Regions from separate parts of the Colwellia sp. MB02u-10 genome, predicted to be linked through region 3. Evidence: predicted binding sites of a transcription regulator. Region 3 holds the regulator's gene; each other region holds the start of a gene.
What was found. The regulator FNR, encoded in region 3, switches genes on or off when oxygen is low (the NO sensors DNR and NnrR bind a similar motif). The targets are predictions, from matches to a motif close to TTGATCTAGATCAA.

Region 1 (2,210 bases), on a different contig from region 3:
AGAGCAAAGAAAACAAACGGTAAAGAGCCGGGTAACCGCCAAAAAGAGGCCAACCCTGTCATGGCTCATGGCCAGAACTCTGCCAAAAACAAAGATCCCCGCGTTGGTAACAAAACACCTATTGATTTAGGCAAACAAGTAACTGCACCGATCAAGACTAAAGCCACTAAAAAGGTTCAAGACAACTCACCTATTGCCGCAATTCGTGTCGTTGAAGCCAGTGAGTCATTAGCCGAGCAATTAAGCCGTATTGAACAAGACCCTAGATTGCTTGAAATACTTGAAAAGCAAGATGATGACCTGGCACTAACAGCAGAAGATGTTAGCTATTTCAATGCGCTAATGGAGCAGCATGAAAAAATTAGTCAAGCATTAGGTCTTGATGATGAAGATGAGATTGTAGAACCCACTAAAAAGTCAGACTCTGAAGATGACTTATGGGATAAGTTCGATAAGAGTGATTTATCAAAATTTTAATAGGAGTATTTAATGCTATCCAACCCTTGGGTATACCTAACTTTATTAGCCATCGTTATTATTGGTGTATTAGCAGCAGTAGCCACTAGGCTGCTACGCCAATTAAAACAACAAAAGCTTGAGCAAGAGCAGAAAAAAGTAGAGCAGCAACAAGCCCTACAGCAGCACGATAAAAAAATTATCTCCAGTGTTATTATTATCGTGCGCGCGATGAAAGAAGAACAATGCGACATGGGTGAAGGTTGCTGGCGCTTAAGTGTATTGCTAGATTCATTAAAGTTAAGCCAAGACTTAAATGTACAATTTCCAGCAGTATTCAAGTTTTATGAAGCGATAAAACATATGCCTATTTTAGCGGCACGTAAAAAACTTGATAAACAGTCTCGCATGAGACTTGACTTAGAACGCATGAAACTTGAGGCAGAAATGGCAGAAGATATTCGCCAAGATATCGATCTGCTGCACCAATATGCTAATGAACGAAATAGCATGCTAAGCGAGTCCTAGGTTTAATTTAGGTTTTATCAAACTTAGGTTTTATCGAATTTAAGTTTTATCGAGCTTAAGTTTTATCAAAATTAGCTTCAAATAATAAAACGGTTAGCTTGCCACTAACCGCTAATATTGCCCCCTTATGCTAGAGTAGCAATTAATCTAACCCGTGATAAATAACCCTAAGTGACAATGAAGCCGTCAGCGTTGAGCTTGATCAATGTTTGCGCGCTTGGTTTATCTATAATAGCGTCAAATAGATAAACTGGAATACTTATGCAAGCAGCTCAATTTTTTGATAGTACACTCTTAAAAAAATATAACACCAATGGTCCCAGATATACTTCATATCCAACCGCATTGGAATTTCATGAGCAATTTAGCCATGAAAATTTAGTACAAGCGATAGTCGCATCACCGAACCGTGAATTGTCTTTGTATGTACACATTCCTTTTTGTCATAGCCTTTGCTATTACTGTGCTTGTAATAAAGTTGTCACCCGTCATCGCGATAAAGCCGATATCTACCTTGAGTTTCTTGCACAAGAAATTGCCTCTAGAGCACCGTTATTTAAAGACTATACCGTTAAGCAATTACATTGGGGTGGTGGCACACCTAGCTTTTTACGACATGAGCAAATTAGCCAACTAGTGGCCGAGTTAAAAGCGCAGTTTACCTTTGCAGCGCAAGTAGAAATGAGTATTGAAATAGACCCGCGTGAAATTGAAATGAACTTAGCTGATCACCTTTATAGTTTAGGTTTCAATCGCTTAAGTATTGGCGTGCAAGACATAGATGAAAAAGTTCAACAAAGTATTAATCGCGTGCAATCAACTGAATTTATTGAAAAATTTATTGCCCATGCCAAACAAGTTGGCTTCAAAGCCATTAATATCGATTTGATCTACGGCCTACCTCATCAAACTATAGAGACCTTCACTCGTACGCTAAACAAAGCCCATGAAATGGATGTCGACCGTATTTCATTATTTAGTTACGCCCATATTCCCTCTCGCTTTGCCGCCCAACGTAAACTCAAAGATGAATGGTTGCCTAGCGCAGATGAAAAATTTTCTTTGATGAAATTAGCCATTGAAAAGCTCTGTAATTTTGGCTACGACTTCATCGGTATGGACCACTTCGCTAAGCCTGAAGATGAACTGTCAATTGCTCAAAAATCTGGTGATCTACACCGAAACTTTCAAGGTTATACCACCAAAGGCAGTTGTGACTTACTCGG
Region 2 (2,210 bases), on a different contig from region 3:
ATGCTGATGGCTTCTTGCGTAGCGCACTATTTCAGTCAGAAAACTTTGACCCTTATAATTTTTGTCATCGTCCGGTTGTTATCACTGATGAAACGACATCGTTAAATGAAGCCATTTTGAAAATGAAAGTAAGTACCTCTATTGATAAAAACTTTGACGGCGTTATTGAACACGATGTACTGCTGGTATGGGGTGAAACTAAACGTATTATTACCGGTGCAGATATATTTGGCCGTTTACTTAAAGGTATGCTGCCCCCTATGCAAGATACCGATAATGCCACGGTAAAAAATAAAACCGAAAAAAGTAAGACTAAGCCCAGCAAAGCCAAGGTAAGTAAAGCTAAACCAAGTAAAGACCAGAATTAAGCATCTAGCGCTGAAGCATCTTTTTTCAGCACCCGTTTCGGCTATTAGTTTTGCCTATAGTTTCGGCTATAAATAGTATAGCCGAAACGCTTGGTGTTAGTTCTGGTCATAGTCCTGATCAAAGTTGTAATAAAATAGTGATAACTAAAGTTAAATACCCGCTAGTTATTCTGGTTTTAGTGCTAGCACGTCTGATTTTAACAAGCTTAAAATTTTCTCAGCGGTATTGCCTAACACTTTTGCTTTCAAACCTTTTCGACCAATAGTGCCAATAACCACTAACCCTGCTTTTTGCCGAGCCGCAATACTGGGAATTACTTTTTCGGGTTCACCGGCTTTAATAAAAAAATTCGCTACAGGAATGTCATATTCTGCCGCTAACTTTTCAATTTTATGCTTTAGGGTTTTCCCTGCTTTAATTTCTAATTCGTCTTTGTATTGTAAACCTAAGTCACGTAAAAACGTTGAAAATTGTAAGGTATAACAGACAAATAATTCTGCGTTGTTCACTTTAGCAAACTCTTTCGCTGCCGTTAATATCTGATGATTTAGTGTTTGTTTACTTTTACGCTTAGTCTCTAAATCAATAGCGGCTAAGACATTTGGCGATTTACGCCATTTATGATCACTGACAATAAATATCGGTGCTGGGCACGCGCGTAATAATTGCCAATCGGTAGATGTGTATAAAAAAGTCTCACTGCGATGGGCCGTTTTCACTACCATTGATAGTGGGTGTTGTTTTGCGTAGTCATTTATCCAATGGTCAATACGTTTTTCCCATACGACTTCATAACTGTAGTCAATATCGTCAGGCACTAAGGTCTTGAGTGATTTTTTTGCGTTATAGGTAACCGCATCGATTACCGCTTGTTTTATATTTTGTGGATCATCTTGAATATGACGTAAACTTTGATAACAAAAATAAACAATATGCAATGATTGGTTTTTAGTTTTAGCCAGTTCACAAGCTCGTTTTATCGCGACTTGTTTGCTGTCTGATATATCGGCAACAACGAATATTTTACTCATAACATCTTCTTTTATTTATAGGTATAAATTAAAAGTAGCATACAAAAATTTATTTACTTTGATATAAAACAACTATCTAAAAAATTAATGATAAGGAGTGATTGATCACGATAAATTTAACATCTGGGCAGATGATTTTAAGAGTTAAGTAGCTAATTATAGACGAGTATCATGCTTAACTTGCCAAGGTATTTAATCTTCAACTTTTGCTTTATGTTTTTTATTAAAATAAAGATATAAAAAGCCAGCAATAACAATATTTAATATACAACGCAATACCTCAGCGAGTTGAATATTTGCGTCTGATAAAGCATATATCAAGTCAACCGCAGAGCCAAACCCTAATATGATCGCTATAATAATAAATATTTTTTCTAAAGACATTGAATTAGACATGGGTTTCTCGATAAACATAATTACATTAAGCGACATAAAATGATGTTGGCTTTTTAAAAAAGTTCTGCTCTTAAATTTCACAATAAAACCGAACTAGCTAACGTCTAAACATACAGGTAATTACCATATAGATTAATGACTTAATTAACCTTATTCTCGATTTATTTAGCGTGAATTAGCGCGATTTATTTAAGATGAAAATAACAGAACCCACTGATTTTAGCTCTTTTTTTTACAAACAATACAAACGATGCAAACCATAAAATTACGCTACAACACCAGCTTGCAATAACGCGGCAACTTTCTCGTCATTATACTGTAAAAACTGCGTTAAAATCTGTTGGCTATGTTGGCCAATATTCGGCGCGGCGTGTTTATATTGTAATGGCGTATCCGATAAGTTAATCGGTGATG
Region 3 (2,210 bases):
GTGTAAATTAGCTTTCATGACTTGGGTTAGCTGTTTAGCTTCTGCTGTGATTTTGTTATTAAGCGCTTTATGTTCTTCCTCTTCACTACCAATGTTTAACGCGGCAAGAATATTACCGTTATCAGGCCATAAATGCTCTTTCACGAGTAAAACAGGGCAAGGACATTTACGCAGAATATGCCAATCGGTAGGAGTAAATATGACAGATTTGAATTTGTCGTGTTGATGAGTACCTTTAATAACAATGTCATAGCCATTATCGAGTACTTGAGCAATAATTTGCTCAAAGGGACGGTTATGCCATATAACTCGACAATCGATAGAAATTCCGCTTAAATCAAGGTCAGCGAGTAAAGACTCTAGCCATTGAGTGCGATCATTAATAACTGATTGGCGCATGGCTTCACGCTCATCACTTGACAGCATGGTGGTCATTTCATAAGAAAAATCATAGATGGTCAAAAATGCGGTAATGCTAGCGCCTGTTTTACGCGCTAATTCTATCGCCCGGTTTACCGCTTTTTGTTCTTCTGTTGTTGGGTCAACAATCGCGAGTATTTTTTGATACTTTTCCATAGCTAATTCCTTTATCAATTGTCTACTAGTGTTATAACAATAGTCTACTTTGAAGCAATAATAGTTGTCTTAAATCAAATTATTATGCTGTCGACGATAAATAATATTTCACGCTAACCATAGCGTGAAATACCTTAATAAGGCAATGTAGAAAAGCAGGTGTTAGCGTTACATTAAAGTGCGGCACATTCGTTTAATTTGTCGAAACTTAGAATAGTAATGAGTTTACCATCAACGGCAATTAAACCATTTTTATGAAAACGGTTAAGCAAACGGCTGATGGTCTCAACCGTTAAACCAATATAGTTACCAATATCACTGCGAGTCATAGATAAACGAAACTCAGATGGAGATAAACCACGGGCATGGTAACGAATACTTAAGGTACTGATAAATGTTGCTAGTCGTTGCTCGGCATTTTTACGATTAAGTAATGTTAGCATCTCTTGATCTTCACGGATCTCAGTACTCATCATACGCAAAATTTGTTTTTTTAATTTTGGCATGCTGTTCGATAAATTATCGAGCGTATTATAAGGGATCTCACAAACCATTGAGGTTTCTAGCGCTTTAGCGAAACTTGGATGTTCAGCATTAGCAATAGCATCAAAGCCAAGTAAATCACCCGCTAAATGAAAGCCAGTAATCTGTTCTTCACCGTGTTTATTAATGGTGTAGGTTTTAAATGTACCCGAACGGATGGCGTAAAGCGCATGCATGGGTTGACCATCGTTAAATATTTGCTCGCCTTTATGGATCGGCAGCTTACGGTCGATAATATTGTCTAAAGATTCTAACTCTTTATCATTGAGGGAAAAGGGTAAACATAATTCACTAAGACTACAGTTTTGGCAGTGAATATGTTGATGAATAGTGCATGATTTATAATTCATAATATCCTTTAAAATTTTTCATGATGTACCCATGAATTTTTCCATGATTTTATATATATATAATGTCCATATCAGGTACGTTATATATATGAAATTAGTATAGTATAGATGCCGTATGAAATCACTAAGCTGGCTGCCATCTTTCTAAATAGTGTATGACTCAATAATGATTTAATACTTATAGTACCTAGTGATACTGAAAGTAAAGCAGGTAAGGTGCCTAGTCCAAAGAAAAACATGATTAAGGCACCATCAAGGGGATCGGCACTAGCCAATGCCCAAGTTAGTGTAGAATATACCAAGCCACAAGGTAACCAGCCCCAGAGTGCGCCTAAAGCGAAAGCACTTTTTACGTTTTTAATGGGAATAAATTTTTTAGTTTGTGGTGCTATGTAGCGCCAAATATTCTTGCCTAAATGTTCAACGCGGCTTAACCACATAAACCACTGGCCTAAATACAAACCTAATAAGATAAGAAAAACACCCGCAACAGTTTTTAACAGTGAAACAGGTACGCCGATATTTTTGGTCGCCATTGAACTGGTGAATGCGACGAGAGCGCCAATAAGACTATAAGAGGCGATACGACCAAAGTTATAGGCCAATATAATTGCGTATTTTTTATGCCGAGAGGTATCAGAAATCGCCGTCGTCAGCATGGTGCTGATGCCACCACACATGACTATACAATGGCCTGAGCCTAATAATCCGATGATAAATGCGGAGAAAAAATCAAGGCTC
Region 4 (2,210 bases), on a different contig from region 3:
AAGTTAGCAGACAGTGACATTTATCAAGCTGAGCATAAAGCCAAACTAACCGAACTACTGAAACGCCAAGCAAAGCTGACACAAGACTTAGAAGCCAATGAAATACAATGGCTTGACCTTGAAGAGCAAATTGAAGAGATAATGTCGCAAGCATTATAAATTTATTGCTACACTTAACACATAGCAGAAAAATACCTTGTCATTGCGTTTAATGGCGACAACACCAGACTATAGGACATTAAAATGAAAAAATTGACCTTACTCGTACTCAGTATTGCCCTATTTGCTCAGAACTTTGCATACAGCGCAGATTTAGATTTAGGCATATATGATCTTAATCGTGGTGAGTTTAACGCCGCAATAGCTCAGTTTGAGCCTTTAGTTGCAGAAGGATATGCACCTGCTCAATATCAAATGGGCTTAGTTTATTTAAATGGTTACGGCGTGATTAAAAATCCAACAAAAGCAGTGGAATTATTTCATTTGGCGGCGTCAAAAAATTATTCAGATGCTTTGTTTGACCTTTCTTTGTTATATAGTGAGGGTGAAGTCGTTAAAAAAGATCTAAACACTGCTTATGCCTTAATGGAAAAAGCGGCAAAAAAAGGCTTACCTCGCGCGCAATTTAACTTAGGGGTGATGATTTATAATGGCAGCGGTGTACCGCAAGATTATTTGCAAGCATCGCGCTGGTATCAAAAGGCTGCTGATCAAAACTATGCACTAGCGCAATTTAACCTCGCCTTAATGTATTTTGACGGCAAAGGGGTCGCTAAAAGTACAGAGATGTCGTATATCTGGAATATCATTGCCGCTAGAAATGGCTATCGTATAGCAGAAAAAAGTCGCGATATGGACGAGTATAAATTAACGGTAGAAGAAATTAATATCAGCCGTGAAAAAGCAGATACTCTTCAGCGTAACATAATACAACAAAGAGAGCTGAAATTAAGGCAAGCGCTAATAGAGCAAAACCGTTAGACGAAAAATTCGTCTGCATTAGCCGGCTTCAATAAAAAATATAAACCCGCAACAAACGTTAGCGGGTTTATTTTTGCCTTTCAGTAAGTTATTTATCTAGCGGTCTATTAAATGATAAAAATCAGTAACCTCAGCGATAGAAAAGTTAATTTATAACCTGCTTATTTCTTACTATTAATAAAAATACACACCTGAAGTCCATACCTAATATCAATACCTCATATCAATACCTCAAGTCAATGCTAGCCTCCATTACTAGCCATCATATTCACAGCATACAATGGCAATGAATGTGATCTAAATCAATAAGTAGTACTGAGTTATTATTTACAATAGTTATCTAATCTTTTTACTATTTTGATGATTTTTGGAGTCAGTTATGAACGTTTTAAATATGCTAATCAACGACCCTGTTGTGCTTTATTCTTTTATTGGCTTAGCGGTTTTACTGGGTATATGTGGTTTTTATGTCTATTATTTTTTAAAGCATATTAGTGAAGATGAAAAGTAAATCTAGCAATAGTACAATCAAGGTATATACGCTTAACATATAACAAGATCAATGCTATCGGTTCAGTATTGGCTTTTTACTCTGCTCTAAGCTGAATAAGTAACTTATGCTGTTAAGTTTATTTTCACTACATTGAGCAAACTAATATTGCCTATTTAAATAACGTAAGTCTTACTGGACAAGGTCGAGCAAAACTGACTAATGCCTTTCTTAGACTCATACCTAACCTTGCTAGCTATGGCTCCACTAACTAAGACTGCTTTAGTCTGCGTAAGACTCCCTGCATTACTTACCCAAGCCAAATAAGCTTGTACATTGATGGCTAACCATTGGGCATCCACAGTGTTTTAACGTACAATAATTTTTTGCATTACACACTATTACCACGTTATGTTTACCAAAAGTTCTTTCAGCCCTGCTTGGTGGCTTAAAAACCCTCACTGCCAAACCATTGCCGCTAAGTTTTTTCGGCGTGGTCACACTATTAATACCACAAATGAAACGTTAGAGTTACCCGATGGTGACTTTGTTGATTTGGCGTGGACCGAAAAGGTTAGCCCTTCGTGCTCTCGCCCCATTGTCGCCGTATTACATGGCTTAGAAGGTTCAAAAAACAGTCATTATGCTAAAGGCATGTTATCTGCAATTAAAGCGCAAGGTTGGATAGGTGTTTTAATGCATTTTCGCGGTTGCAGTGGCCGACCCAATCGTATGGCAA

Region 1: a site for FNR is predicted at 1,177-1,190, ahead of hemN (oxygen-independent coproporphyrinogen III oxidase). Genes of this name have one in related genera too.
Region 2: a site for FNR is predicted at 1,459-1,472, ahead of H4J59_RS12950 (universal stress protein). Genes of this name have one in related genera too.
Region 4: a site for FNR is predicted at 1,274-1,287, ahead of H4J59_RS15690 (DUF3149 domain-containing protein). Genes of this name have one in related genera too.

The regions. Positions count from the first base shown of each region.
Region 1 is NZ_JACGVK010000102.1:16,056-18,265, reverse strand. It holds gene yihI (Der GTPase-activating protein YihI) at 1-477, shown strand, start outside; gene H4J59_RS04115 (DUF2489 domain-containing protein) at 490-984, shown strand; gene hemN (oxygen-independent coproporphyrinogen III oxidase) at 1,246-2,210, shown strand, end outside.
Region 2 is NZ_JACGVK010000125.1:11,532-13,741, forward strand. It holds gene H4J59_RS12945 (DUF21 domain-containing protein) at 1-368, shown strand, start outside; gene H4J59_RS12950 (universal stress protein) at 534-1,400, opposite strand; gene H4J59_RS12955 (hypothetical protein) at 1,593-1,796, opposite strand; gene H4J59_RS12960 (CaiB/BaiF CoA-transferase family protein) at 2,062-2,210, opposite strand, start outside.
Region 3 is NZ_JACGVK010000072.1:44,445-46,654, reverse strand. It holds gene uspE (universal stress protein UspE) at 1-576, opposite strand, end outside; gene fnr (fumarate/nitrate reduction transcriptional regulator Fnr) at 750-1,469, opposite strand; gene H4J59_RS02080 (sulfite exporter TauE/SafE family protein) at 1,550-2,210, opposite strand, start outside.
Region 4 is NZ_JACGVK010000134.1:28,798-31,007, reverse strand. It holds gene H4J59_RS15700 (ATP-binding cassette domain-containing protein) at 1-159, shown strand, start outside; gene H4J59_RS15695 (tetratricopeptide repeat protein) at 244-981, shown strand; gene H4J59_RS15690 (DUF3149 domain-containing protein) at 1,361-1,492, shown strand; gene H4J59_RS15685 (hydrolase) at 1,883-2,210, shown strand, end outside.